Linked DNA regions of Halioglobus japonicus. The protein of the gene in region 2 interacts with the protein of the main gene of each other region in a pairwise test. Links are inferred from orthologs where the notes say so. Each region holds a gene or a part of one and is shown on either strand. Other genes may lie near its edges. The genes, in order: topA and BST95_RS13925.

Region 1 (15,246 bases), 570 kb from region 2 along the record:
TATTGCCAACTACATCAAGAAGGGCAAGCTGTGGGAGGCCTTTGAGTCTGAAGAGCAGGTTGTGCTTCTCATCGACGAAATCGACAAGGCTGATATCGAATTCCCCAATGACTTGCTGGTAGAACTCGATCGTATGGAGTTCTTCGTCTACGAGACTGGCGAGACCATTAAGGCCAAGCAGCGCCCGATTATTATCATCACCAGTAACAACGAGAAGGAACTGCCGGACGCATTCCTACGCCGCTGTTTCTTCCACTTCATCAACTTCCCCGATCGCGACACCATGCGTGAGATCGTGGCAGTTCACTACCCGGAGATCTCCAAGGAACTGGTACAGGAAGCGATGGAAGTATTCTTTGACCTGCGTGCGATTCCCGGGCTCAAGAAGAAGCCCTCGACGTCGGAGCTCATCGATTGGCTGAAGCTGCTGATGGCCGACGACATTCCCGACGAGATTCTCAAGGATCGCGATCCTACCAAGGCCATTCCGCCCCTGTATGGCGCGCTGATGAAAAACGAACAGGATGTGCACCTGCTCGAACGTCTGGCCTTTATGCACCGCCGGGAATCACGGTAAAGCCCTATGCTGATCAACTTCTTCCACGGCCTGCGCGACGCAGGTGTACCGGTGACCACACGCGAACTCCTCGATTTGCTCGAGGGCATGAAACAGCGTGTGGTGTTCGGTTCGATGGACGAATTTTACTATTTCAGCCGCACCTGCATGGTGAAGGATGAAAAGTACTTCGATCGCTTTGATAAAGCCTTCGGTCTGCATTTCAAGGACCTGGAAGCACTCGACGATGTGATCGAGGCAATGATACCCGATGACTGGCTGCGCTCGGAGTTCCTGAAGAACCTGAGCGAGGAAGATAAGGCCAAGATCGAATCCCTCGGTGGTCTCGAGAAACTGATTGAGGAGTTCAAGAAGCGCCTCGAAGAACAGGAAAAACGCCACGAAGGGGGCAACAAGTGGATAGGTACCGGTGGTACCTCGCCTTTTGGCCAGGAAGGCTATCACCCTGAAGGTATTCGCGTTGGCCCCAACGGCAAGAATAAAAAGGCCGTTAAAGTCTGGGACAAGAGAGATTTCAAGAACCTCGACGACAGCGTTGAGCTCGGTACCCGTAATATCAAGGTCGCCATGCGACGCCTGCGCAAGTTCGCTCGCACTGGCGCCGCCGATGAGCTCGATCTGGATGACACCATTACCTCGACTGCGCGCAATGCCGGGCTGCTCGATATTAAAATGGTTCCAGAGCGTCACAATGCCGTGAAGGTGCTGCTGTTCTTCGACGTTGGTGGGTCAATGGATCCTCATGTAAAAGTGTGCGAGGAGCTGTTTTCAGCGGCGCGTACCGAGTTCAAGCACATGGAGTATTTTTACTTCCACAACTTTCTCTATGAGAGCGTGTGGAAGAACAATATCCGTCGCCACAATGAACGCACGCCGCTGCTGGATATTCTCCACAAGTACAGCCACGACTATAAGGTCATCTTTGTCGGCGACGCCTCCATGTCACCGTATGAAATCCTCCAGCCCGGCGGCAGTGTCGAGCATTGGAACGAGGAGTCTGGCGAGGTGTGGTTCCGGCGTCTGCAGGAAGTCTACGACAAGGTGATCTGGATTAACCCGGTTCCCGAGGAAGACTGGCAATACACCCAATCGGTTAGCATTACCCACAAATTGCTGGAGGGACAAATGTATCCTTTGACCCTCAAGGGCCTGGAAGAGGGGATGTCGTTCCTCTCCAAGTAGCGCCGTCCTACATCCTGTCAGCGTAGGCGATCAGGCTTGCGGTGACAGCGACATTGAGTGATTCAACCCCATTGTTCATGGGTATCGACAAGCCTTGCTGGGCGAGTTTACTGACGGCGACGGAGACGCCGTCGGTCTCATTGCCGAGCACGTAGATGCAGTGTCCTGCGGGGCGATAGGCAAACAGATCTATCCGCGCGTCCGCCTCCAGGGTGCACACCTCAAAGCCGTTATGCTGGCACTGCTGCAGGGCTTCGGGCAATGCCTGGCAGGTGAGCACCGGCGCCCGGTATAAGGTGCCGGCGCTGGCTTTGACGACCAGTGGCCCCGGTGCCGCATTGCCTTTGCGCGACCACAGCAGGCCGTCGATGTTGCCGGCCGCCGCCGAGCGGACGATCATGCCAATGTTTTGCGGATTGGTAATACCGTCCAGGGCGAGCAGCCGCTGTCGGGGTTTGCCCTCCAGGTTATTCAGATAACTCTCCACAGACTGAAACGCCGGGCACAAGACATCCAGGGCGACGCCCTGATCCTGTTTGCCATTGCGGGATATACGCGCCAGTTCCTCCCGGGAGTGGCGCTTGATCGTTACGCCGCGTTGCTCTGCGGCTGCCAGTAACTCACCGACGATGCCGCCTTCGCGATTGCTGTGAGCCAGATGCAGGGTCTGGCAATCCAGGTCGCGATCCCGCAGGGCTTCCAGCGCTGGTTTACGTCCGTACAAGGTCAGCATGCGGTCGAAATAGCTGCGCTTCTCGGTATAGCTGGTGTCGCTCATGAGGGCTGGTTTCCTGCCTGTAGCTGTGCGCGGTAGCGCCCCGGTGAGGTGCCGGTCCACTTCTTGAACGAGCGGTAGAAAGCCGAGTTGTCGGGAAAACCCATAATCGCAGCAATCGCGTCCAGCGAGAGCTCGGGTCTGTTCATGTAGTGCACGGCCAGCTCGCGACGGAAGTCGTCCTTGAGCTGCTGGAAGCTGGTGCCTTCCTGAGTAAGTTTGCGGTGCAGGGTGCGCGGCGACATATTCAGCTCCGCGGCGATGTCACTGGCATTGGGTAGTCGCTGGCTGTTGTGCTCAGTCAGTCGTTGCTTGATTTTCTCCGTCAGTGGATTGAGGTTGCCTGGCGTTTCCCGTTTAACGAGTTGGTAGGGCGCCTGGCGGAGAAAATCGCGCAGCGTGTCTTCGGTTTGTACGATGGGCAGTTGCAGCACATTCTCGTGCAGCACCAGTCCGGAGTGTTCGGTACCGAAGCGCACTGGACAGCCAAAGATAGCTTCGTAGGGCTGAGGGTCTGCCGGTTCGCTCGCACGCAGGTGGATCGCCTGCAGGGGTAACTCGCGACCAATAAGCCAGCTGTAGAAACGGTACATCATTAGCAGCACGTTGGCGTGACCGATATGAATACGGTCCTGCTCCAGGGACGCGGAGCGCTCCAGGACACATAAGATCTTGCCATCGCCCTGATCGATAAACAGCGGCTTGGCAGCACCCTGGATCGCGCGGAACTGGTCGCAGTAGATGAAGAATTCCCGCGCCCGGCGCAAGGCCTGCCCAAGGTTGGGGCAGTGGATGACAAACAGGCACAGCATGCGAAAAGTGCCTGGTGGCGCGTGGTTTTCCTGGCCCAGGCCAAAGGCCTCGTCCTGGAGGATTTCCATCACCAGCCCGTACAGTTTGCTGTAGCTGTCGGTGGGAATCTGGCTGGGGAGCGTGGCGGGGTCGTCTTGCAGTGGATTGAAGTCCAGGCCGATCTGCGTCAGGGCCCGGTCCACGGGATAGCCCTGTTCACTGACCACGCGCAGCAGTGTGGTCAGTGTTTTAAGGGGCATGGTGTTCAAAGCTCGCTGCCTTAGCTAAAGCTTTCGGCGAGGGTTGTGACCCGGTCCGCAGACTCCTTGATGCGAGCGGCGATTTCTTCGATCTTGGCGCCGGTCATCGGTTCTTTGAAGGATCCGGCAACAAAGCACACCACGGGCAGTTTGTTTTCCACAAACACCGGGACCGAAATGGTCGAAACGTCGTACTTGGTTTTAGGTTCGATGCGGTCCAGGTGATATTGCTCGTCGCAGAGGTCGATCTGGTATTTGCGCGCGGCATCTTCTAGTTCGGTCAGGCTCCAGGAATTGTGGATGCGCGACAGTTCGCGAGTGAGTTCGGCCTCAGCCTTGGTTTTCAGGGTGACTTCGTAACCGCGGGCGCGAATCCCGATCACTGAAACGCGCAGTTTCTGGTCCAGGCGTTCGTTGTAGCCGCCGCGTGATTCGTGGGCGCGGGTGAGCCAGGCCTCCAGGTGCTTGGCCGGCGAGAACGCGATAAAGCTGCTCGCTACAGGGGCGTCATTGGGCAGGCGCAGGCCCAGCTGGAACGAATTAATCAGCTCGGATGCCTGGCCATACAGCGCTAATAACACCATGTGTTGCTTGGAGCGACCGGTCACACCAAAACCAATATCCAGATCCGCCTGCAGCGCTTCCAGCTCCGGGCGAGCGTACTCAAGCACGGGGAACTGGGCGAAGGCAGCGTTACCCGCGGCAATAATAGAAGGGCCGAGGCGGTAAGCCTTGGTTTTCGGATGTTGGACCAGGAAGCCGTAGTTGGCCATGGTGGTCAGAATGGCGTGGCAGGTCGCCTTGTTGAGGTTGAGGCGGCGGGTCATCTCGGTCAAGCCGAACGCCTGATCAGGGTTGGCCATTAACAGATCGAGAATGGCCAGGGCACGGGCGGTAGGTTGTGAGAATAGGGCCAAAGCGTCAGCTCCCTTTTAGTTGGTGTACCTGAGCAAAATAAATGGTATGAATTCTTGTACCTTGCGGTTATGGTACCGCTCCAGCTTGAGGTACTTCAAGCCTTGAGTGGGGCGACATAATAGTGGCCGAATTCAGCAGAGACAATGAGAATTAAGGAATGTTAACCCTGTTCGGAACATCAGCCTGTCACCTGTGCGAGCTGGCCGAGGCACTTCTGGTGCAGGCGGGTGCCGGCTTTGAGCATGTAGATATCAGTGAATCTGACGATTTATTCGAGCGTTACGGGACGACGATCCCGGTTGTGCGCACAGAAGAGGGCCGGGAGCTGAACTGGCCCTTCGACGCACAAATGCTCGCTGAGTTTCTTGCCGGCTAGCGGCTGTTCTCGCTATGAGCCGACGCGCACCGCCAGCACGTCACAGCTGGCGCCGTGGAGTACGCCGTTGGCGGTAGACCCCATGAGCAGGGCGAGACCATAGCGGCCGTGGCTGCCGACCACGATCAGGTCGGCGCTGATCTTTTCCGCCACGGCGTGAATCTCCACCTCGGGGCGCCCCAGCAGAATGTGTTGGTGATCAGCGGCAATACCGTTTTTCTCAGCGAAACGCTGTAACTGGCCGGTGGCCTGTTCCTGGATTTCGTCCTGAAGGCCTGAGAAGTCCATGGGGATGTCGACGCCATAGGCGAAGCTGAGGGGTTCTATGACATGTACAAGGTGGAGTTCGCTGCCAGCAGACGTGGCAATAGCGCGCGCTCGCGCCGCAACCAGGTCAGATTCTTCGCTGAGGTCGATGGCAACAACCACTTTCGAGTACTGCGACATATATAGCCTCCCCGCAGGCTTTTTTCACGCTTCTATTTATAGCATAGAATAGTCGCCGAACAACGGGACACGGCTGCTTCTGCGGCGTAAGTTTGATCTGGGTCAGGAAACCACCTTTGGAAATTTTTCTTATCATTTTCGTGATCGCGGTGGCGCTGGCACCGTTGACCCATTTCATCCCCAGCAAGCGCCAGCGGCAGGTGGCCGGAATGAGAGAGTATGCCGCGGTCCATGGCCTGTTCGTCGAGTTCCGGGACCTTCCTGGCAGTGATCGCGTGTTACCGGGGCAGGCCCGGCGCCCCGAGCAAATCATTTATTACGGCAGGCGCCTTCCGGCATCGCGTGGCGAGCCTCGTTCGAGGTTGGCCTGGCGAATTGAGGAAGGTGAGTGGCGGGGCGTGGGTCACCGACAGCCGCCGCCAGAACAGACTGCGCTGCTGCCCGCAGAAATACTGGCCCTCAGCCAGGAAGAGGGCAGTTGTGGGATCTACTGGTCAGAGCCCGAAGAACAGGGTCAGGTTGAGCAAATTGTCACGGCCCTGGAGGCCTGGTCAGAGGCACTCTCGGCGTGACCCGCCTCGGGGGCGAAACACGATTTTTCTTGACCCGTCCGGGCGGTGGCCTTATATATGCCCCTTTTTGCTGCCGCACCCGGCACCCAATGTCAGCAGGATGAGATGGGAAAATCACTCGTAATCGTCGAGTCGCCCGCCAAGGCGAAGACAATCAACAAGTACCTGGGCAAGGACTATGTGGTTAAATCCAGCGTGGGGCATATTCGTGATCTGCCCACCGCCGGCAGTGCCACCGCCAAGGTAGATCCCAAGGAGCGGGCTGCCCAGGCGGCGATTACCCGCAAGATGGGGTCGGAAGAGAAGGCCGCCCACAAGAAGAAGAAAGCGCGCGAGCAATTGATTCGCCGCATGGGTATCGACCCCGAAAATGGTTGGGACGCCAACTACCAGGTCCTCCCCGGCAAAGAAAAGGTGGTCAACGAGCTGAAAAAGCTCGCCGAAGACTCCGACGCTATCTATCTCGCGACCGACCTTGATCGCGAGGGAGAAGCCATTGCCTGGCACCTGCGCGAGGCCATAGGCGGTGACGATAGTCGCTACCAGCGCGTGGTATTTAACGAAATCACCAAGAAGGCGATTACCGAGGCCTTTGAAGAGCCGGCGGTACTCGACCAGAACCGGGTGAACGCCCAGCAGGCGCGTCGTTTCCTTGATCGCGTGGTGGGCTACATGGTCTCGCCATTGCTGTGGGCGAAGGTTGCGCGGGGCCTGTCTGCCGGTCGGGTGCAATCGGTCGCGGTCCGTCTGATCGTCGAGCGCGAGCGCGAAATCCACGCCTTTATTCCCGAGGAATACTGGGAAGTGCACGCCGACCTGGCCTCCAAGGATGCCTCGGAAGTGCGTTTTCAGGTTAAGCGTCACAAGGGAGAGAATTTCCGCCCTGGCGATGAGGCGACCACACTGACAGCCACCGCAGAGCTGGAAACCCTGCCTTACGCCGTCAGTAAGCGCGAGGACAAACCCACGCGCTCCAAACCGCCTGCGCCCTATATCACCTCGACGCTGCAGCAAGCCGCTTCCACCCGGCTGGGCTTTAGCGTGAAGAAGACCATGATGATGGCTCAGCGCCTCTACGAGGCCGGTTACATCACCTATATGCGAACCGACTCCACGAATCTGAGTGCCGAGGCGGTGGCCGCCTGTCGCGATTACATCGGCAACAACTTCCCGCCGCGTTACCTGCCGGAGAGCGCCAATCTGTACTCATCCAAAGAGGGTGCACAGGAAGCGCACGAGGCCATTCGTCCGTCAGATGTCAATGTGTCGCAAACCTCGCTGAAGGGCATGGAGCGCGACGCAGAGCGCCTCTATGAACTGATCTGGCGTCAGTTTGTGGCCTGTCAGATGCCGGCAGCGGAATACACGTCAACCACCGTGACCGCGGCTGCAGGCGAGTACGAGCTCACCGCCAAGGGACGCATAATCCGGTTTGATGGCTACACCCGAGTGCAGGCGCCTGCTGCGCGCAAAGGCGACGATACGGTACTGCCCGATCTGAAAGAGGGTGACGCGCTGTCACTCAAGAAACTCGATCCTGCCCAGCACTTTACCAAGCCCACCCCGCGCTATGGTGAGGCCAGCCTGGTGCGCGAGCTTGAAAAGCGCGGCATCGGCCGGCCATCAACCTACGCGTCGATTATCTCCACCATCCAGGATCGCGGCTATGTGCGCCTGGAAAACAAACGCTTTTATGCTGAGAAGATGGGCGATATCGTCACCCAGCGACTACAGCGCAGTTTTACTGACCTGCTCGACTACGGCTTTACCGCCAATATGGAAGAGCGGTTGGATGACGTGGCTGATGGCAAGCGCGACTGGCGAGATCTGCTGGACGCCTTCTATGCCGAGTTCAGCGACCTGCTCGAAACGGCCAATGAACCGGAGCCCGTGGGCATGCAGCCCAATGAGCCCACCATGACCGATATCGCCTGCGATAAATGCGGGCGTCCGATGCAAATTCGCACTGCCAGTACGGGGGTGTTCCTGGGGTGCTCCGGATACGCGCTGCCGCCGAAAGAGCGCTGCAAGAACACCATAAATCTGACCTCGGGGGATGAGGCCATCCGCGAGGATGCAGATGACGAGGCCGAATCTCGCCAGCTGTTGGAACGCCATCGCTGTACCAAATGCAACTCGGCCATGGACAGCTACCTGATCGACGAAGATCGCAAGCTGCATGTCTGTGGCAACAACCCCGATTGCGACGGCTTCGAGGTCGAGCACGGCAAGTTCAAGATCAAGGGGTACGAGGGGCCGACCCTCGAGTGCGATAAGTGCGGTAGTGAAATGCAGCTCAAGAACGGCCGTTTCGGCAAGTACTTCGGCTGTACCAATGAGGAGTGCAAGAATACCCGCAAGCTGCTCCGCAACGGCGAGCCGGCACCGCCCAAAATGGATCCGGTGCCGATGCCGGAGCTGGCATGCGAGAAGGTCGACGATCACTACGTGCTGCGCGATGGCGCCGCTGGTATGTTCCTCGCCGCCAGCGGGTTCCCGCGCAACCGGGAAACCCGTGCGCCGTTTGTGGATGAGCTGCTGCCGCACAAGGAAGCCATCGATCCAAAGTACACGTTCATATTCTCTGCGCCGACTGAGGATGACGACGGCAACCGTGCCCAGGTGCGTTACAGCCGTAAGACCAAGGAGCAGTATGTCATGACCGAGAAGGACGGCAAGGCTACCGGCTGGAAGGCCTACTACCGCGGCGGTAAGTGGGACGTTGAGCAGAGCAAGAGTCGGGCGAAGAAAAAGTGAGTTCCGCTCGCGGCCAGGCCAACCATGCGTTGTACCTGGCCCGCATCCTGATTGGCGCCTGGCGCCGTGACCTCGACACCCAGAGCGTGGCGGCCAAGATCCTGGCCAGTGCCTATTGGCCCGGGGTGCGCAATCACCTGACAAATGCCTACGGCTGGTTTCTTCTGGAAATCACCCGGCCCGGTGGATTGCCGGAGACGCCGCCACAATGTCTTGCCGAATTACCGGAGATTGTCGCAGGCAAGGCCATGCCCGGTGAGATTCGCGAGTTCCAGCGCCTGGAGCGGGAGGGCTGGATTGGCGCCATGTTATCGGCAGAGAGTGATGCACCGCAGTCATCGTCGATGCAGAACCTGGCGGTGGCAGCCGCCGGTGCCGATCCGGAGCAGGCCGAGACCTGGGCAAACCTGCTACAGCAGCTGTTCGACCGCATGGGCGACTCCCTCGACGAGTACTAGTTCCGGGGCAGGAGCAGGGCGCTCAGGCGTCTATTGCGGCTCTTGCTGCTGTCGCCGCACACTGCCCGCAACTGCGCACCCGTTCACAACTATTCCCGAATAAGCCCTATCGGGCACCCATGGCTGCTGTTATGATGAAGTGGCAGTGTTCGCAACAACAGAGGTTTATTGAGTGTCTGCATCCTTACTGGAGATTGTCGACCTGGGCGACGGTGAAATCGTTCTGCAACGTGCTGACGATGATTCCGCGCCGCTGGTGACCATACAGTTCTCCGACGAATCGCGCATGTACCTGATGGAAAACGGACTGGAAGTGGCCAAGGCCATGATTCAGGCCGGAATTCAGGCCGCGGCCAATATCATGGAACAGAATGAAGCTGAGGCGGATGCCGAAGCTTACGCTGAGCCAGAGGCACCGCGCGTCCTGCACTGACAGGCGTTATTCGACATCCCGCCGGGGCGTTGCGCCACCGGCTATCTGCAGCCCCCTGAGGGGCCTGTCAAAGCCCCTACCGCTTTTAAAAACGTCCGCTGCCTAATTGCCGCGGCGCAGCACACCTACACTCAGGCCTTCAATCGCAAACGATTGCTCGCGCAAATCGACCTTGATGGGCTCGAAATCAGGGTTCTCCGGCAGGAGTTCCAGCAGGTTCTTATCGCGCCCCTGTTGCAGTCGCTTAACGGTGACCTCGTCTTCGATGCGGGCCACAATAATGTCGCCATTATTGGCCACGGGCGTGCTGTGAACGGCCAGCAGGTCGCCGTCGAAGATACCGATATCGATCATCGAGTCGCCAGTGACGCGCAGGAAATAGTCAGCTGCGGGTTTGAAAAATTGGGGCGGGAGGTCGCAGTATTCCTCGATATTCTCCTCGGCGAGCACCGGGTTACCGGCGGCCACCCGACCGACGATGGGAATACCTTGGGTATCGGGCAATTTAATGCCCCGTGAGGCGCCGGGGATAATTTCAATCGCGCCTTTGCGGGCCAGTGCCTTGAGGTGCTCCTCTGCGGCATTGGCTGATTTGAATCCCAGTTCGCGGGCTATGTCGGCCCGGGTGGGCGGGAAGCCCGTGTCATCGATATGTGCACGGATAATATCCAGCACCTGTTGCTGCCGCTTGGTAAGCTTGTCCATGTGTGCCCCATCTGTGTATTTATACAGGTGCTGTGATTATATACAGCATGGGCAGCGGATAACAACGCCTAAAAATCCTCCACGCCATACATGGCTTCGGGCTCGATGGAGTTCAGTGGACTATTCCAGTCTTCCGGTTGCATGGGCAGGTCGGGGTCCAGCAGGTCTTCGTCATCCAGCTCAAAGGCAGAGCGCCAGTCTTCCGGGGCTTCCGCGCGTTCCAGCAGCATTTCGCGCCAGGCATCGAGGTCGTATTCAGACACTTCGCCATCCAGGTATTGGGTTTCGATGGTGAGGTTACTGGGATCCCAGTCCACCACCTCGAATAAGGCATTGGTTTGCAGATCCTTGTACCAGCCACCGACAACGGGGCTTAGCATTTTCATGGAGATTTTCCTCCCCTTTTTTCGTGTGCGGCAGACCAACATATCACGCTGGCGTGGGCTGTCCATTATGTGATAACGCTATAAAAACAGGGATGGAAATAGCTTTTACGGCGACGGAAATTCTTTTCAAAAGAGATCAAGCAGTTGCGCTGGACTTCAAGAGATGACTTAATCTGTGCCGCTGATTTATATAATCTTTCGAGACTAAACACGCGGTTCCCACATGAAAAAATTGTCTAAAAATCGTGCTTTTTGCGCTAGAAGAGGTGGCCAGTGACGAGCCTTGGATCGCTTTTCGACAGCCTCGCGCTCAGCCTGGGATTGGAGGGGCAGCTTTTGGCCCTGATCCTACTGGTGACCCTGGGCGCGGTGGCTCACCTGGCCCTCGGAATGCTGGTGCGACAATTGCACCGCGCCGCGAGCGCCACAGACTACAACTGGGACGATGTGGCCGTCACGGCGATGGCGGTGCCGGTGCGGGTGCTGCTGTGGGTGCTGGTGCTGTATCTGGCCCTGGAAATTTACCCGGTGGCGGAAACCCTGCAGGCCTTTCTCGCCCAGGCTTACGACACTGCGCTGGTGGTATTGCTGGCCTGGTTCCTGCAACGACTTATTCACGGGGTAGAGGAAGAGCTGCTGTGTGAGACCCGCGGCACCCGCCAGTCGGCGGACAAGGCCACCGTGCGCGCGGCGGCCAAGCTGGTGCGCTTTGTGCTCTGGATTACTGCCGGGCTCATGATTCTGCAGAGCCTGGGCGTATCGATCTCCGGGCTGCTTGCCTTTGGGGGCATTGGTGGTATTGCGGTGGGTTTCGCGGCGAAAGATTTGCTCGCCAACTTCTTCGGCGGCCTGAGTGTGTACCTGGACCGGCCCTTTACGGCGGGGGATTGGATTCGCTCACCCGATAAAAGTATTGAAGGCACGGTAGAGGACATAGGCTGGCGCCTGACCCGTATTCGCACTTTTGATCAGCGGCCGCTGTATGTGCCCAACTCGACGTTCTTGCAGATCTCCGTGGAAAACCCCTCGCGCATGCTTAACCGGCGCATCTACGAGACCATCGGCCTGCGTTACCAGGACGCCGCGCTCATGGCGCCGGTGGTTACCCAGGTCAAGGAGATGCTGCGCAACCATCCTGAGATTGACCAGTCGCGCACCCTGATAGTTAACTTTGTGTCCTTCGGGCCATCGTCGCTGGATTTCTTTGTCTACACCTTTACCAAGACCACCGACTGGGTGACGTATCACGAGATCAAACAGGACGTCATGCTGAAGATTCTCGACATTATCCACGCCAACGGCGGCGATGTGGCGTTTCCCACCCAGACATTGCAGTTGGAGCACATTGCCCCCGAGGGCGAAGCGTGAGCGCACTGGCGGTGATCGGCGGTACCGGGGTGGATCGTCTCGGCGGGCTGGACATTGTCACTCGTCACGCGGTCGACACACCCTTTGGCGAGCCGTCACAGGTGGTGCAGGAAGGGCGCCTTGGCGACACGACGATATTCTTTCTACACCGGCACGGTAGCCCCCGGGCCATTCCCCCGCACCGGGTGAACTATCGGGCCAATCTCTGGGCGCTGCAACAGTTGGGCGCCACCCATATCATCGGCATTAACGCCGTCGGTGGCATTGCCCCGAGTATGCCGCCAGGCAGGCTGGTTATTCCCGATCAGGTTATCGATTACACCTGGGGGCGTGAGCACACCTATGACACCGGTGAGAGCGGTGAGCTCATGCATATCGACTTTACCGAGCCCTATGATGCGGCGCTGCGCAATGCGGTGCTCGAGGCAGCGGACCGTGGCGACATTGCCTGTGCCCGCGCAGGCGTGCATGGCGTAACGCAGGGCCCGCGCCTGGAGACCGCCGCGGAGATTCGGCGCATGGCCAGCGACGGCTGTGATGTCGTGGGTATGACGGGTATGCCGGAGGCGTCGCTGGCGCGGGAGCTGGGTGTGGCCTATGCGAGCATTTGTATGGTGGTGAATGCCGCAGCCGGGCTCGATGACAAACCCCTCACCCTGGACATGATGCGAGCAACGCTGGAGCGCGAAGCAGACGTAGTTGCGTCGTTGGTTGAAGGTCTGTGCCGCAGCTCTCGCTGGGCGGACTGAAGGAATCGTCGGGCGGCTTAACCGCCTAGTCCAATCCCGCTATCGTATCGGCGTCTGAGCGCTGCTCGGCCAGCCCCATCTCGTGTAACTGCTCTTCATCCAGTGGGGTGAACTTCACCACCAGCCCCACCAGAGGATGATCGAGGTAGTGCACTTCATTGCTGCGCATGCGGCGCTTTTGTTTGAAGGCCACCGCGTGGCGCCATGGGTATACCGGGCCCATATCCTGCTCCAGGTCCGGTATGGCATTCGGGTCTCCAGGCCACACGCTATGGTCGGCCGGCACCTGGTTCACGTAGTAGGGCTCAGGTGCTTCGACCATGTTCGGTTCTGGTTGCTCCACCACAAGCGAGGGCGGCCCCAGCGGCGGCGCCGGCATGCGCCATTCCCCGGGCAGGTAGTCGCCGCGCGTATTCAGCCAGAGGTTGGTTTCAACGTGCAGGTAACGCGCAATGTGCAGCGTGACCGTACCCTGCAGGCGCGGCCAGTCCTGGATGTCACCGGAACTATCCAGTACCAGGGGAATAGCCGTGGCCTCTGGCTGTACCGGTTGTACCCAGGTTTCGTGAAACAGTGTGCGATATTTGCCGGTGCGCTGCATATACGCCGACTTGCCGTGAAACTCGCGCTGCGCGTGGGGCAGGGCGATAAACGGCGTCGGGTACAGTTGCTGCGGTTCCAGCGGGTCTTGGTCAGGCTCAGTTACCGCAGGTTCCAGCGCTGTTTCCGGCGCCGCAGTATCAGGAGCGGGCAGTGGCGGGATGTTGGTGCTCTCTTCGAGGGCTGACATGACGATTAACTGGCGGCCGTAGGCGTCGATGTTGCTCGCGCCGGGGTGCTCGGCAAGGCGCGCTTCGACCTGGGCGGGATAAACGAGGAAACGACTGCTGCTCGGGTAGTTCAACTGGGGCAGTGGTTCCCACTGTTCGCTGGCGCTGCCCGTCTCATTGGCAAACACCATGAGCTCTACCTGATACCAGCGTTCGTTAGCCTGCGCTGCAGCGCTGAGCAGGCAGAGGGAGAGGGCTGTAGGGTAGAGCAGGTGGCGAGCAAGCGGCATCAAGCGGCAGTGTCCTTGGCGTCGGTGGTAAATGTCTGCAGCAGCCCCTCGATAAACTCCTGGCGCTGCAGGTTATCCGGTAGCTCGCGATCAAACCGCAATCGTGTGGCTCCGGCCAGTTTGTAAGCCCGTGGGTCCGACTGTACTAGCTTAACCAGTGCCAGCGGATCAACCCGGGTGCTTTCCTTGAAGTCGATACTACCACCACCGGGGCCCGCTTCAATGGCGCGAATGCCGAGTTTCTGTGCCTTGAGCCGCAGTCGCGAGGTCTGGAAAAGGTTGCCGACCTGCTCGGGCAACAGACCGAAGCGATCGATCATCTCTACCTGCAGCTCGCGCAGCTGGTCTTCGTCTGCGGCGGCGGCAATGCGCTTGTACAGTACCAGACGCGTATTGATGTCCGGTAGGTAGTCCTCGGGAATCAGGGCCGGCATATGCAGATTGACCTCGGTGCCGGCGTCGAGGGGCGCGTCCACATCGGGAATGTCACCCCGCTTAAGTGCGGCCACAGCCCTTTCCAACATGTCCATGTACAAGGCGAAGCCAACGCTGTGGATCTGGCCACTTTGCTCATCGCCGAGCAGTTCGCCGGCGCCGCGAATTTCCAGGTCGTGCGTCGCCAGCAGGTAGCCTGCGCCGAGATCGCCGGCAGCCTCAATCGCCTCCAGGCGCTTGCCGGCATCGGAGGTAATCGCCGAGCGCGGCGGGGTGAGCAGGTAGGCGTACGCCTGGTGGTGGGAGCGGCCGACGCGGCCGCGCAGCTGATGTAACTGCGCCAGCCCGAATTTGTCCGCCCGCTCGATAATAATTGTGTTGGCGTTGGGAATATCGATGCCGGTTTCGATAATCGTGGTGCACAGCAGAATGTGGTGGCGCTGGTGGTAGAACGCGGACATCACTTGTTCCAGTTCAGTCTCGCGCATTTGCCCGTGGGCCACACCGATGTTCAGCTCCGGCAGCAACTCGCGCAGTTTGCGGGCACTTTCCTCGATCGATTTGACCTCGTTGTGCAGGTAGTACACCTGCCCGCCGCGCAGGGTTTCACGCAACACGGCCTCTTTGATCAGGGCGATGTTGTGCTCGCGAATAAAGGTTTTGATCGACAGGCGCCGCGCGGGCGGGGTGGCGATAATCGACAGGTCGCGCATGCCGCCCAGGGCCATATTCAGCGTGCGCGGAATCGGGGTCGCTGTCAGCGTGAGAATGTCGACTTCCGAGCGCAGCGCTTTGATCGTTTCCTTTTGCTTCACGCCGAAACGATGTTCTTCATCGATGATGAGCAGGCCCAGGTCGGAGAATTTGAAATCTGACTGAAGCAACTTATGGGTGCCCACCAGAATATCCGTGTTGCCTGCGGCAATACGTTCGCTGACGGCCTTGATATCCGCCGCCGTCTTGAAGCGCGAAACCACCTCGATATTAACCGGCCAG
Region 2 (14,867 bases):
GAATTTCACCCTTTATCCCAGCCTGACAGATGCGGGGCGCTTACGAAGCTACAGCAACGCACGCATTAGCTGGGAAATTATTGAAGACCTTAGCTGGGACATCACGGCGTGGGCAACCAGCGACAACAACGTGGAAGATAACGTCAGCTACTGGGACTACTCCATCACCACCGGCATAGGCTGGGATTTCTAATCACCCGGGCGACTGCGAGTAAACATGCACGTCCCGCTGCGGGAAGGGTATAGAGATACCTTCGCTATCAAAGCGCATTTTCACCTCTCGGGTAATATCCCAATACACACCCCAATAGTCTTCAGTGCGCACCCACGGTCGTACGATGAAGTTCACCGATGAGTCTGCCAGCTCATGCAACTTCACGAGCGCCTCCGGCGTTGACAATACCTTCTCATGTTCTTCCAGCACAGACGCAAGTACCGACTCGGCCTTGGCTATATCATCTGTGTAACTGATACCAAACACCAGATCGACACGGCGAACTTTCTGCGCCGTCACATTTTTGATGACGTCACCCCAGATCTTACTGTTGGGAACCACCAATGTCTGATTATCAAATGTAGTAATCGTAGTAGATACCAGGCTCATTTTCTTGACCAGCCCGGACGCACCGGCCACCTCAACAAAATCGTCGACATCGTAAGGGCGATACAGGAGTATCATCCCGCCGGCGGCGAAGTTGCCCAGTGTATCCTGCAGCGCAAAGCCAATTACAAACCCGGCGACACCAAGACCCGCCAGCATGGGGCCGAGCGATATCCCGACTTGTGACAATGCAATTAAATACCCGAACACCATCACAACGCCGCCGCAGACCGAAATCAGCACATCCTTGAGCAGTGTGGACATGTCGTTACCCGGACGCTCACACGCCAACTTGACCAACTTACGTACCAATCGCGCCAAGTACCGGAAAACCAGTAGTATGCTAATGAACAGCAGCAGTTTGAATAGAATATCCGGGGCGTTGTCTGCGATAGCAATTTTGACATTGTCCCAGCCCGACTGCAGCAGGCTCACCAGAACACCCGCTCCCAGGGCGCTGACTTTAATGCTGTGGCTCTGTGCGAGCAGTACTTCTTTATATACCGCGGGGTTTTCGCCCAGACGCGCCAGTAAATCAATCAGCTTCTCAAGATGAGCCAGATCCAGTTCCTGCTGTCGAGCCATGCCGTTGCGCGCGACCGCCAGGTCTGCATTCTGAGTATCCTCAACAATGCGCTCATTCAGTTCGTCCAGCGCACCACCGGTGTATTTGATCCGGCCCGTCAGGGTCTCTGCCTGTAAATACAGCATGGGCAGCAGGTCACCCGAGAGTGTCCCATCGGACAGTCCGAATTCCTTGCGCCGCTCAATAAGCGTCACGAGTGCAACGTAGTAACGCATTCTCAGGTTTTCCAGGCTTTCAGCCTTCGCCTCGGCAACAACCAGGTCGGCCCCCGAGAGCTCCGTAAGCATCACTCTTTGCTCGGCGATACGAGCAGTTAGCTTGGAAGTGCGCTGCAGCACCCCCTTGCCTACGCCCCCGAGACCTTCGCCCAGGAAGATCGCTACACTCGCTCGCACTTCATTGTCTTCAGGCAGAGTCGAAGCTGCCTGCGCCAACTTATCCAGATTTAACAAGAGTTTGAAGCTGCGATCATCGCGTCGATAAAGCAGAGATTGCATGTCGTGATCTGAGGCACCTTCTATCAGCGCGTCCAGCATTTGAATACTGACGATATCCGCCTGCAGGCGGTCCGACATTTTGGCGACCTGCTCAGGCGTGATCCTATCGGCAATATCCGCCTGCAGGCGGTCCGACATTTTAGCGACCTGATCAGGCGTGATTTTATCGGCCCCATAGGCCGGAGCAGACAACCCAGTGTAGAGCATCAGTGAAACTAGCAGGGCGCGAACGATGGCAATCACAAATGTACTCCGTTCTTCGATATGCGGTGCAAACTTCTGAACATCGGTACTTTTCACATTAGCACAATCCGTGTAATTTCCCAGAAGCACATGGGAGTCATTTGGCAGTTCAGATAGTAGGACCAGCCTCGGTTACCCACCCCGGAAAATGGCCGTTCTGGTCATATTTGGCGAGGTTGCAGGTAGTATATTGACTCGCATATGGGACGACCCGCTGCGCAAGAAGGAGAGCTACATCTCCATTGCGGGACTCTTATAAAGATAACTAACCCGTCCACGCCGACACTGGCATGGACATCCGTGTGAGGTATTGCAATGAGAAACCGCCGCCCCTCTACTCCGGTAGTGGCCAAAACCCTTCTCGCGACGGCCGTCGCTGCCATGGTGTCACCGACCTCTGCCCAGGACCTGTTTCTGGAAGAAGTGATTGTGACTGCCCAGAAGCGCGCAGCCACGATTCAGGAAATCTCCGGCACTGTTAACGTGGTCACCGGCGAAAGCATGGACCGCTATTCTGCGTTCAAGTTTAACGACTTGGAACAGATGACTGCAGGCCTCACCCTGAATAGCCCCAACTCGCGCAACAACAGTATTGCCATGCGCGGTGTCAGCATCGACCCTGAAGCGGGCGCAAGCGCTGTTGTGAGCGTTTACTGGAACGACCAGCCCGTGCGCGAAGACGTGGCGTTCTCCCAGCTGTACGACATGGAACGTGTGGAAATCCTGCGCGGCCCCCAGGGCACACTCCAAGGTAGAACCTCTCCCGGAGGCGCCATCAACCTGGTGACCCGTCACGCGGACCTGGCGGAAAACGAAGGTTCTATCGAACTTAGTGCCTCTGACAACGAGGGTTTCAATGGCAAAGTGTCTTTTGGCGGCCCCATCATCAATGAGGTTTTCGCAGCGCGTATTGCCGCCGTATACGACGTTAACAACTCTACCAACGTTGAACAGTTCCAGGGGTTCGACGATCCAGAAGCAGAGGCTTTGTCTGCACGCCTGAGCACCGTCTGGCAGGCCGGCGATAATCTAAACATCAAGTTCGTCTACCAGTACCAGGATCGCGACACCGATGATCCAAAGGCCATGAACGGGACAGACAACCTCGGCGAGCGCCCCACCCTGTCGCCGGAGGACCGCACATCCCTCGGCGACCTGATCGACAACGCCGAGATGGAGTACGACCTGGCCAACCTGCAGATTGACTGGGATATCGGCGATATCAACCTGGCCTCTGTGACCGGCTACTCGGAGAGCTCCAAGGTGAGCTTCACCGAGAACGATCGAGCCAACTATGTCGACGAAGAGATTCCCACCTGGCAGAACTCCAATACCGACCAGGAATCTATCTCCCAGGAACTACGCCTGTCCACCTCAGACAATGACTTCTGGGACTGGATGGTCGGCATTTACTACCAGGATCAGAAAACCGCAACTGACTTCTTTGCCAATAGCGTGGATACCGGCATTGGCTTTATCACCGCAGGCGACATTCCAGTCGACCGGAAAGAGCTGGGTATCTTTACCTTCAATACTTTCTATCTGGGCGAGGCCACGAAGCTGGAAGTTGGTCTGCGCTACGCCGAGTATGACTCTTTCCGCAGAGCGACCGTAAACTATGGCGGTCTGACTTACCTGCCGCCGGCGTTCGAGCCTATCATAGACATTATTGAAGCAGGTTTCGCAGCAGCGTTCCCCATCGAGGGGGTTAGCGAAGAGAATCAGAACACCAAAGAAGATACCATCACCGGCTCTGTTGCGATCAACCACGACTGGACCGACAACACCACACTATATGCCGCCTACAACCGTGGCTACCGCCCGAGCGGCATCTCGATTAATCCGACGCCGAACATACAGTTTCTGCCTAACGGTGAAGACGACCTGATTCACGACGAAGAGAAAAGTGATTCCTTCGAAGTGGGTTTCAAGGGTCGTTATCTGAATGGACGCTCCACGCTGAATGGCGCGTTGTTCTATCAGAAGTACGACGGCTATCTGGGCTTCACCCGCGGCGTACAGGTACTCGACGACGACGGTAACCCGCAGGATATTTCCGGCGGTGTGCTCTTCAACGGCGACGCCACCGTTTGGGGCGCTGAACTCGAAGGCCAGATTCTGCTAAGCGAACACTGGAATGCCGGCGGTGCGGTGTCCTACACCAAGGGTGAATGGGATGATGGCGCTACAAAGCCCTGTAATGACCGCCAACCGGGTGAAGTTCTGGGCTTCTGTGACATTGGCGGTGATGCCCTCGGTGGGGAGCCAGAGTGGAGTGTGACAGCCAACACTGAATACTTCATGCCCATTGGCAGCAACGAGTGGTATGTACGCGCCCTGTACAAGTACACCGATGAACGCCTAAATACTGAAGCGTCAGCAGGCATCACCTCTCGCGAAACGTTCGATGCTAACCACGTCGTCAATGTTTATGCCGGTCTGCGCTCCAGTGACTACACCTGGGACGTGAACATCTGGGCCAAGAACCTGCTGGATTCCGATGAGGTCGTCTTCGAACAGGGTCACGACCAGTTCGACATACTGTATTCAGGCGGGTCCTACCTGCAGTCCAACATCCAGACCGAGCGCGTTATCGGCGCTACCGTGCGCTACAGCTTCTAAAGAACTGGCACTTCAGAAAAGGGCGGCTCAGGCCGCCCTTTTTTGTTTCAGTCCAATAGTATCCGGCCCCCGGGGTCATTGGCGCCCTGCCCTGCTATGACTATCCTCTGGATCAAACCATCGGAGATGCACCGTGAAAAAGCTGCTTACCCACGCCCTTGTGGCTGTCATCTTTCTGCTCATCGGGATGACCCTGGCAGATACCAGAATCGCTGAGACTGCGCTGGATGCCGCGCGCTCGGCGCGTTCCGCTGCGATCGAAGTCGTCGGCAATCGCGCCGGCATCGAAACCCGAACCATGGTGTTGGCGGAAAACCCCGAGATTATCTCGCGCCTGATGGAAGGCGGTTCCTTTGGTGGCGAATACTCGGTGGAGGCAGCCCAAAACATGTTCGGCCGCACCCAGGCGGCAATCGACGATGTCATGAACAAAACCCATGTCGTCGAGGTTGGCCCGCGCAGCTATCTGATTCGCATGCCCATCGTCAACGCGGCTTTCTTCGTTACCGACGAAGGTGTGGTGCTCGTTGATACCGGCATGGGCCCCGCGGGTCCGGCCATTTACGCGGCAATCCGCTCCGTCACTGACCTGCCCATACACACCATCATCTATACCCATGGGCATGTCGACCACAGCTATGGCACCTGGGCGATTATGGAGGCCGGTGAGACGCCGGAAATCATTGCCCACGACTTGCTCAAACCTCGATTTGAGCGCTATATCCGCCTGCGCGGTTCGCTGGCCAAATACATGAGCCAACCCGAGGAGCAACTCCCCGCCTCTACCGATGACCTGGTCTGGCCCACACGCTATTTCAGCGATCGGCTGGAAATCGAAGTGGGCGGCGAAACCTTCGTGCTTCAACATCACAAAGGCGAAACCGATGACCAGCTGTACGTCTGGGTACCGGGCCGCGGCGCCCTGGCCAGCGCCGATTACTATCAGGGTTTCCTGCCCAACGCCGGCAATGGCAAGCGCACCCAACGGCACGTGGAAGCCTGGTCTGCGGCCATGAAGGAGATGGCGGCGCTGGAGCCGGCATTCCTGCTGCCGGCTCACGGCGAAGCCCTGACGGATACTGCTACGATCCAGGAAAACTTCCTGGTGCTGGCAGAGGCATTTGATCACATTACCGAGCACACTATCGATGGGCTTAATGCGGGCAAGCGCAAGGATGAAATCTTCCTTAGTGTGCAGTTACCTGAGCACCTGGCGACACACCCGACACTCAACGTGCAGTATGTGACACCCAACGACATCTCCAAAATGTTGATCAAACAGTACACTGGCTGGTGGGATGACATCCCCTCGCACTGGACGCCGGCAACCATGGAGAATCAGGGTGAGATGATTATTGAACTCGCCGGAGGCAATATCCCCGCGATTGTTGAGTACGCACAGGGCCTGATTGCCAACGATATTCGCCTGGCGTCGCACCTGACCGACTGGCTGTTCTACGCCCGGCCCGATGACCCCAACGTGCAACAGTTGGTCTACGACGTGTACAAAACCCGGATTATGGATCGGGAGACCAACACCATGGAAATGTTGACCTACCTGGATCAGATGACCGCTGCGCGAGAGCGTGCTCGCTCCCGCTAAGCGGCAGATACCCCTGAATTAACCGCGGCGCAGACGCGCTGCGGTAGCCAACTCCTCGAGCAGGGTCACCGTGTCATCCCAGTTGATGCAGGGATCGGTAATACTCTGACCGTAAGTCAGCTCCTGGCCAGGCACTACATTCTGTCGTCCCTCAACCAGGTTGGACTCAATCATCACACCGAAGATACTGCGTGTACCGCGCGCAACCTGTGTTGCGATATCAGATGCCACGTCGATCTGGCGGGCTGGGATCTTGCGTGAATTGGCATGCGAGGCGTCAATCATGATGCGCTCAGGCAGGCCTGACATGGACAACATTGCCGCAGCATCGTCCACGGAGAACATATCGTAGTTAGGATGCTTACCACCGCGCAGAATGATATGGCAGTCTTCGTTGCCAGCAGTCTGGAAAATCGCTGAGTGTCCCTGCTTGGTCACCGACAGGAAATTGTGCGGCTGTGAGGCGGAACCAATGGCATCGATAGCCACCTGAATGTCACCATCCGTTGCATTCTTGAAACCCACGGGACAAGACAAACCCGACGCCAGTTCACGGTGAGTCTGGCTCTCGGTCGTCCGTGCGCCGATCGCGCCCCACGAAATAAGGTCCGCATAGTACTGGGGGCTGATCAAATCGAGATACTCAGTACCGGTCGGCAACCCCATTTCCGCCAAGTCCGCCAACAGCTGGCGCGCCAGGTGCAGGCCCTTGTTGATCTGGAAAGTGTCATTCAGATCCGGGTCATTGATCAGGCCTTTCCAGCCCACAGTGGTGCGCGGCTTTTCGAAATACACGCGCATCACCACCAGGACATCGTCAGCAATTTGGTCCGCTTCCGCCTTAAGCCGGGCAGCGTAGTCGCGGGCCGCAACGGGGTCGTGAATAGAACAAGGGCCTACCACTACCAGCAGGCGATCGTCCTCGCCCGTAAGAATACGGTGAATCGCCTCGCGGGCGTTGTTAACAGTGGCCGCCGCCGCATCGCTGACCCCGATTTCCTCAATAATATGTTCCGGAGAAATCAGCTCATTGGTTTTCTGAATTCTCAGGTCGTCTGTGTTGGCAGTCATACTCGCTAAACCTTTCTGTTGCTGCAAAAAATCGGCGCCTAATATAGCACCCACAGGCCACTTTGGGGATGGTGTGCTATGCAGTGTCGATGACGTTCACCGCCACGCTGTGGGCGGCGCAAAACGCGCGCAGTGCCGATTCACTCTCAACGGGGAGCGAAATGTGCAGCCATACCTGCTCTCGATAGTCGACATGCTCAATCTCAGCATCGAGTTGCCCCAGGCGGTGGCGCAATGCTTGCTCGTCAGCAAAATTGGCGCTGAGTACCAACCGGCACATATCGCGCAGCGCCCGGGTAGGTAGTTTGTCCATGGCCTGTTGGGTGGCAGCACTGTATGCGCGAACCAGCCCGCCAGCGCCGAGCTTAATGCCGCCGAAGTAGCGGATGACAATCACCAGTACGTCGCCCACCTCACCGTGCTGGAGGACGTTCAGCATCGGCTTGCCCGCCGTACCCGAGGGCTCGCCATCGTCATTCATGCCGGCATTTCGCGCATCCGCCGGCGAACCCAACAAGTAGGCCCAACAGTGGTGACGGGCATCGGGGTAGTCACTTCTTGCGCAGCGAACGGCTGCGTTGACCTCATCGCGATTGCTTACCGGGTGAACGCGGGCAATAAAGCGTGATTTCTTGACCGCATACTCGTGCTCGATCACGGCCGCCGGTATGAGGTAGGCCACGGCTCAGGCGGGATGCTGTCCGAGCACCGGCCAGTACTCACTAATGCGCCCCTGCTCCAGCACCGCTATATCGCCAAACTGGAGGAATACAAACTCACTCTGGTCGGGCCGCAGGAACACCCAATCGTCCACCGCCAGATCAGTTGCGGCAGAGCCGTTAAGCATTTCCTGATTGGTGGAACGACCATAGATAGTATTAGTGCTCAAACCCTGGGGCGATACCGGTTGCGCCTTCCAGAAACCACCGTAAGTGAACACGGTGCGACGCCGATTCACATCCCACAAAGATTGCAGTTGCCCCAGGTCTATGCCGGGAATCTTTACTCCATCGCTGGTCTTGATTACCGGGGTGGCTATGTAACTCGCTGGCTGATGGTCCGCCAGTGAGGGTAGATCGAAGTCGCCGGGCTTCACCAGGCAGGATCCTGCAGCTAGTTCATTGAACGGATAGTCGCCTTCATCGTACAACTGGTAGGTCGGGCTACCACCGCAGTTGAGCACCACATCCTGCGGCCAATCGCTGCCAAGGTAACCCTTTGCTGAAGCCACGTAACCGCGATAGGCATCCATGGCAGCCCGCTTGTAGCGCTCTGGCCCACCAGGCACTTTAACGATATGCGGCTCGTAGCCCATCAGACCCGCAAACTTCAGGTGGCGCGATGCCTGAATAATCGCCAGCGTTGCCTCAAGCTCTTCGTTTGACTGCACACCTCCGCGGTGCAATCCCACATCCAGTTCGAGGCATACAAGCATGTCCTGGCCCAAGGTATCGGCCAGGTCGGCGTACTGTGTCGCTCGCGCGGGGCTGTCCAGAAGCCAGCGCAACTGACGACTGGCATTGAACGATTCGCCGCGATATTCGGCATAGAACCTCGCTGCCGCCGCCACCGGCAAAGGCTTACCGAGCAATACGTCTGCCTGCGGCAGTCGTTCGGCGACGCGATTCAAAAACGGTTGGTGGAACAGCATCAGGCGGTTGCTATCGGCGGACTGCATGACCTCTTCCAGCAACTCAATCGAGGGCAGTGACTTGGCGACGATGCGATAGTGGAAACGGTTACCGATATGGCGCTTGAGCGTCGCGACATTGTCGCGCAGTAACTTCCGATCAATGACCAGGCGCGGCGCAGCCAGACCAGCGTGATCCAGCGCAGTGCTAAGGCCCCTGAAATAATCGGTATGCGGCGCCCCGCGATCACTGGGGCGCAATAAAAGTCCCGCGCCTGCGGCACCTGCCAGCCCACCCAGAACAAAGCTGCGACGTTTCATGCGACTACCCGAAGAGACCGGACAGATATTCGTTAAGGAAACGCCCCTGCGGATCCAGCTCGCGGCGCACCTCGGCAAAATCGTCCCAGCGCGGGTAGAGCTCGCGGAACTCCTTCTGACCGAGGCTGTTGAGCTTACCCCAGTGAGGACGACCCCCGTACTTGCGTAGAATCGGCTCGATGGTGGCAAAGTACGGCTTGTAGTCTTCTTCAAAATAGCGGTGTACCGCAATGGACATGGATTCCTGCTGGTAGAACGGGCTCAACCAGATGTCGTCGCCCTTCACATAGCGAATCTCCAAGGGGAAAAAGACCTCGTGATGATCGCGCTCCAGCGCATCGACCACCTCGCGCAATGCCTTCAGACCATTCTCTCGCGGCAGGTGGTACTCCATTTCATTGAAGCGCACATTGCGTTCATTCGCGTAATTGCTCCAGGAGTGGCCGATTTTGACTTCGTCGGGAATAGTGCGTGCGTAGGTGCTTAACACCAGCTCGCGAACCGCCGGCGTCCAGTCCAGCCAATCGCGAATCATCTTCAGCTCCATAGTGCCCTCATTGGGATCCACAGGCGCCTCAGCAGCAGCGATTGGCTCGTCGGTAATATCGTGCGAGTCGGTAAAACCCCAACCTGAGAACGGCACGTAGAAAAACTCGAAGTTGCGGTGCTTGTTGGCCATGCCATCCACGACTTCCAACATCTCTTCCAGTGGCATCCAGATCATTTCCCGGCGCAGTCGATACGGCGCCTGGTTTTGCATGCGCACCTGGGTAATCATTCCCAGACTACCGAGGGATACCTTTGCCGCCTGAAAAATTTCTGGGTTCGTTTGCGCATCACACCACAAGATGTCACCTGCGGCTGTCACCAATTCAAGTCCCGTCACCTGCGTTGACATACACCCAAAGCCCGCTCCGGTACCATGAGTGGCGGTGGCGAGGCTGCCCGCCAACGTCTGCTCGTCGATATCGGGCATATTGACCAGTGCCTGGCCAGCGTCATGCAGCGGCTGGCCGATGTCGCCCAAACGGGTACCACCGCCGATGTTGGCCTGCAGGGTATTGCTGTCGACGTTACTCACCCCACCCATACGCGACAGTGACACCAGTGTGCCGTCGGTTGGCACCAACGGTGTAAAAGAGTGCCCCGCACCCACCGCGCGAATCGTTCCGGTGGTGGTGGTAAGTAGCTCCTGCAGCTCGGCCATGCTGGCCGGTGCTTTACGCGCCATCGGCAGGCACTGCTGGCTCCCTGACCAGTTCCGCCAGGGAAGCCGGCGCGGTTCGGAAGCAAGTGCCAGCGGGCTCATCTGCGACGCTACGGCCGTGGCCACCAGCGCCTGTAATACACTGCGACGCTGCATCATCAGCCCTGCTCCCCCGCCATAAACAGAATCAACGCCTCGAACTCTTCTGCACTGCAATCCATACACAAGCCAAAGGGAGGCATGCCGCCGAAACCATTGATCACGCTGTCGAGCAGTACGTCGATACCCTTGTCCATGCGCGGCTGCCAGGCTGTGGCGTCGCCGGTCAACGGCGACCCCGTGGCTGCGACCGTATGACAACTGCGACAGCTGCGGTTATAGATTTCGGCCAGCTGCCCATCGGCCGGTTGCAAATCACGACTGGCGACCTCGGCAGCCGCGGTCTTACTGTCCTGCTCAGGCGCACAGCCCACGACGGTAAATGTAAGTGCCACCAGGAGTAACTTGATCATATGCATCGCAGAGCGCCTTATGTTAGTGATAACTATTTTTCTATTGTGGTTATTTTATGAGCACCCACCGGCGGGGTCAATTGCTTTCTGCGGCCCCTGCCCAGTAGTCATCGAGCATTCTGCCGACGGTATTGGATTCAACCAGGTGTGCTGCATACCAGGTGTGCAGACAGCGAATACGTGATGTGTCGGCGATACCACCAATACCCTTGATCTCGAACACATCGCCAAAGCCCAACGCTTTGACCCGCTGCCGCTCCTCCTCGGACATGTAGGCTTCACGACGCGCCTTGTAGCGGCGATGATCCTCTGCCATTTGCGCCTGCAGTGACGAGTCGGCATTAATCTGGTCCTGCAGCTGCGCAATTAGTCCCGACGCTTCTTCCTGATCTATCCGGTAGGATATCTCGCGATCCACCAGCCAATAGAGTGTCGGGAAAGGTTTGTCGTCAACGAGCGGCGCCACCCTGATCACACTGGGCTCACCCGCGGCATTACGCACTGATACCTCCTCGAGGCCGCGCGGCGCGCGCCCCAGTAATGCCGCCACTGCCCGGCGATCTGTTTCTGTAATACTCAAGCTACTCCTCTCCATAGCGGCCTGTGCCCACTATCATCTTAGTCATATTCTAGGGCTCCCACTGATTTTCCATGACGGACAACGCCAAATCATCGCGCTGCCGCCAACCTTCGCGCGCCAACATGGGCTCGTCGTAAAATTCGTCCGTATGGCCAATGCAGAGCACCGCAATAGGTTTACTGCCGGCGGGCATTGCCAGTAACCGGGCCAGGTCATCGGGATCAAACAGCGATACCCAGCCCACTGCCAGGCCCTCAGCACGGGCTGCCAACCACAGATTCTGAATGGCACAGGCGGTGGAGGCCAAATCCATTTCCGGCAGCGTCCGCCGACCAAACACATGCTCCTCGCGCTGGTCCATCAGGCCCACCACCAACAGCTCACCGCACTCGAGTATGCCCTCGACCTTCAGTTGCATAAATTCGTCACTGCGCTCACCCAGCGCTTCGGCCGTAGCCACGCGTTCGGCTTCCACCAATGCGTGAATCTGCTGGCGCAATGCTGGCTGGGTAACACGCAGGAAACGCCACGGCTGCATGAAACCCACACTAGGCCCGTGATGAGCCGCCTGCAGTAGCCGCTGCAACATGGCCGGATCAACCGGATCAGACCGAAAGTGGCGCATGTCGCGGCGCTCATAAATGGCGCGGTAAACGGCAGCTAACTCCGCCGGGCTAAATCGATGTTCGTCTGCCATGAATCAGTTATCATCCTTCACTTTGCCGCGCATAGTACTCAGGTATCGCCATGAACTCCACGCCCGATCATGCCCCCGCTTCCAGCAGGCAGAGACAGGAATTACGGGCATTGGCCACGGCCTTCAGTTTCCTGACCCGCATTCCCGTGCCACCCTTTGCCTGGTCCGAGCACAGTTTTCGCCAGTCCACCGCCTACTTCCCTCTGGTGGGTCTGGTCATCGGCGCATTGTCCGCTGCAGTGTTCACCATCAGCGCGATGCTATGGCCACAGTCGATTGCGGCAGTGCTGACCCTGGTAACAGCAGTAGCTCTTACCGGCGCCTTCCACGAAGACGGTCTGGCGGACAGCGCAGACGGCCTGGGCGGTGGCTGGACGACCGAAGACAAGCTGCGCATCATGAAAGACAGCCGCATAGGCACGTACGGTGCGGTTACCCTGTTCCTGGCGCTCGCACTGAAGCTCGCCTGCCTGGCAAGCACTGTGGCCGCCATGGTTCCCCTGGCCCTGATCACCGCCCACACACTGGGGCGCTGGACGACACTGCCGCTGGTGCGTTTCTGCGCCTATGTCAGTGAAGGTGCCAGCGGCAAGCCATTGGTAGGCAGTGTCTCCGCCCGCCGCATCGGTCTGGGCACAGCCATCGCTGTGCTGCCTTTGCTGTGGCTCCCGCTACCCCAGGCGCTTGCGCTGATCGCCGTGGTGGCGGCCCTGCTCGTGTCAAGCCAACGGTGGCTACGGCGCAGTATCGGCGGCATTACCGGCGACACGCTGGGCGCTGTCAATCAACTGACGGAATGCGCAGTGCTGCTGTTTTTCTGCGCCCATTACGCCATTTGAACCGCCGTCTGACCCTGCTACGCCACGCCCATGCGGAACGCCCCGCCGGGCGCTGCGTGGGACAATGGGAACATCCCCTGTCCACCCATGGCCAGCGGCAGATCGCCGCACTGGCCAGCCACTGGGCTGGCCCGCTACCGAGCCGTATCGTCAGCAGCGATATCGGCCGGGCGCGACAAACGGCGGAGATTCTCGCGGACCTGCTCAACGCCCCTGCCCCGGACATCGACGTTCGCCTGCGTGAGATCTCCATGGGCCACTGGGAAGGCCAGAGCTGGGATACGCTGTACGCCACCCACCAGGCCGCCGTCGACCACTGGGGCCAGCACTGGGTACACGAAGGTCCCCCGGGGGGTGAATCCGCCGTACAGGTGGCAGAGCGCATGCACGAGGTCGTCGACCAGAGCCCTCCAGGCACCCTGCTGGTCGGCCATCGAGGGGCCCTGGGTATTCTGCTGTGCGAGCTGGCCGGACAGCCTCTGGCCGGGGCGTTCAACTATTCATTCGCCAACGCGGCACCCGTCAGCCTCAATTGACTTAGTCTTGCCCAGCCTTTATTCTCCCCGCCCCGTATCAGGTGCCTGCCGCATTCCGAGGAACTGCTGGGTGGGTTAAATGGGAAGCGTGCGACAGCGATGTCGACACCACTGCCCCCGCAACGGTATGCCGTCACTGACGGACAGTCCGACACCTGCCTGATGCATTCACCGATGGAGCGGAGGGCTTCATTAAGGTTGTCTGGCCTACCGGGCTGTATTTCCTGATCCCCTCCCTCAGTCGCCAACAGACTAAATGGCAATTGAGGAATTCTAATGTCCAAAATTACACCGCTGGCGCTCGCCGTTATCAGCGCTACACCACTGCTGGCCCAGGCTCAGGTGGAAACCACCAACAGCCAACTCGAGGAAGTGGTCGTCGTATCCTCGCGGGTGGCTATGCCCCTGCGCCAGATCGGCACGTCCGTCTCTGTCATCACGGCTGCCGACATTGAGGCGCGCGGTTACAACTCGCTGTTTGACGTGCTGCGCACCCAGCCCGCTATCGGCGTGAGCAACACCGGCGGTGCCGGCTCCGCAACCAGCGTTCGCGTTCGCGGTGAAGAAGGATACCGGACCAAGCTCTATATCGATGGCATTGACGTCTCCGATAGCTCCGGCACGCAAATCGGCCCCAAGTTTGAAAACCTGATGTCCGCAGGGATTAATCGCGTTGAAATTCTGCGCGGCACTCAGGGCATGATGTATGGCGCAGATGCCGGCGGTGTCATCAACGCCTACACCCGAGCAGCCGAGCCAGGCTTCAGCGGCAGAGTGAGTGCCGAAGGCGGCCGCTACGGCACCCAACAATTGGCCGCAGATGCAGCCGGTGGTAATGACACCCTCGACTTCAGCATATCGGCCATTGACTTTGAAACCGACGGTTTCAACACCCAAGCCACAGACACTGACCTCAGGGACGATGACGGTTACGAAAACACCACCCTGCACGGCCGTCTGGGCTGGAACATCAGCGACGATTTACGTGTTGAAGCGGTACTGCGAGACACCGAAGGCGAAAACGAGTACGACAGCTGCTTTAGCAGTGCCACGTTCACCAGCAGCAATGATTGTTACAACACCTTTGACCAGTCCGCCTGGCACCTCTCTGCTGAGTTACAAACCGGACGCTTCAGCCACGACCTGAGCTACACTGGCAACGAAACCGAGCGCAAGTTCTATACCGAAGATGTATTCGGCTTTGGTGGCGATGGCGACCTCGACCAATACGGCTACCTGGGCAGCTTCACTGTTAGCGATGCAACCCGTCTCGTCTATGGCGCCGAGCGCAAGGAAGAGAGCTTTGACGACGGCTTTAATAA

The links.
Region 1: the proteins of BST95_RS13925 (region 2) and topA interact in binary tests that used the Escherichia coli proteins (3 or more experiments, as listed by UniProt). The link is inferred for Halioglobus japonicus from one-to-one orthologs.

Annotation. Positions count from the first base shown.
Region 1 is NZ_CP019450.1:2,391,753-2,406,998, forward strand. What follows is about bases 5,646-8,856. They hold topA (type I DNA topoisomerase), read left to right. Parts: upstream 5,646-6,004; coding sequence 6,005-8,656; downstream 8,657-8,856. Other genes in these bases: BST95_RS11330 (hypothetical protein), read left to right, coding at 5,646-5,899; BST95_RS11340 (DUF6586 family protein), read left to right, coding at 8,653-8,856. Outside these bases: BST95_RS11295 (AAA family ATPase), read left to right, coding at 1-577; BST95_RS11300 (vWA domain-containing protein), read left to right, coding at 584-1,759; BST95_RS11305 (TrmH family RNA methyltransferase), read right to left, coding at 1,767-2,537; BST95_RS11310 (AraC family transcriptional regulator), read right to left, coding at 2,534-3,586; BST95_RS11315 (IclR family transcriptional regulator), read right to left, coding at 3,607-4,503; BST95_RS11320 (glutaredoxin family protein), read left to right, coding at 4,662-4,880; BST95_RS11325 (universal stress protein), read right to left, coding at 4,893-5,327; more of BST95_RS11330, read left to right, coding at 5,444-5,645; more of BST95_RS11340, read left to right, coding at 8,857-9,114; BST95_RS11345 (hypothetical protein), read left to right, coding at 9,287-9,547; transcriptional repressor LexA, read right to left, coding at 9,650-10,252; BST95_RS11355 (DUF6763 family protein), read right to left, coding at 10,321-10,638; BST95_RS11360 (mechanosensitive ion channel family protein), read left to right, coding at 10,912-12,006; BST95_RS11365 (S-methyl-5'-thioinosine phosphorylase), read left to right, coding at 12,003-12,755; BST95_RS11370 (CsiV family protein), read right to left, coding at 12,781-13,815; mfd (transcription-repair coupling factor), read right to left, coding at 13,815-15,246. UniProt on the Escherichia coli protein: Releases the supercoiling and torsional tension of DNA, which is introduced during the DNA replication and transcription, by transiently cleaving and rejoining one strand of the DNA duplex.
Region 2 is NZ_CP019450.1:2,957,529-2,972,395, forward strand. The notes cover bases 6,103-8,934. They hold BST95_RS13925 (YigZ family protein), read right to left. Parts: upstream 7,906-8,934; coding sequence 7,300-7,905; downstream 6,103-7,299. Other genes in these bases: BST95_RS13915 (MBL fold metallo-hydrolase), read left to right, coding at 6,103-6,152; BST95_RS13920 (3-deoxy-7-phosphoheptulonate synthase), read right to left, coding at 6,171-7,223; BST95_RS13930 (DSD1 family PLP-dependent enzyme), read right to left, coding at 7,909-8,934. Also shown: BST95_RS13900 (DUF481 domain-containing protein), read left to right, coding at 1-193; BST95_RS13905 (mechanosensitive ion channel family protein), read right to left, coding at 194-1,984; BST95_RS13910 (TonB-dependent receptor), read left to right, coding at 2,243-4,549; more of BST95_RS13915, read left to right, coding at 4,683-6,102; more of BST95_RS13930, read right to left, coding at 8,935-9,174; BST95_RS13935 (D-arabinono-1,4-lactone oxidase), read right to left, coding at 9,179-10,540; BST95_RS13940 (c-type cytochrome), read right to left, coding at 10,540-10,893; BST95_RS13945 (DUF501 domain-containing protein), read right to left, coding at 10,970-11,473; bluB (5,6-dimethylbenzimidazole synthase), read right to left, coding at 11,523-12,170; cobS (adenosylcobinamide-GDP ribazoletransferase), read left to right, coding at 12,221-13,009; BST95_RS13960 (histidine phosphatase family protein), read left to right, coding at 13,006-13,545; BST95_RS13965 (TonB-dependent receptor plug domain-containing protein), read left to right, coding at 13,822-14,867.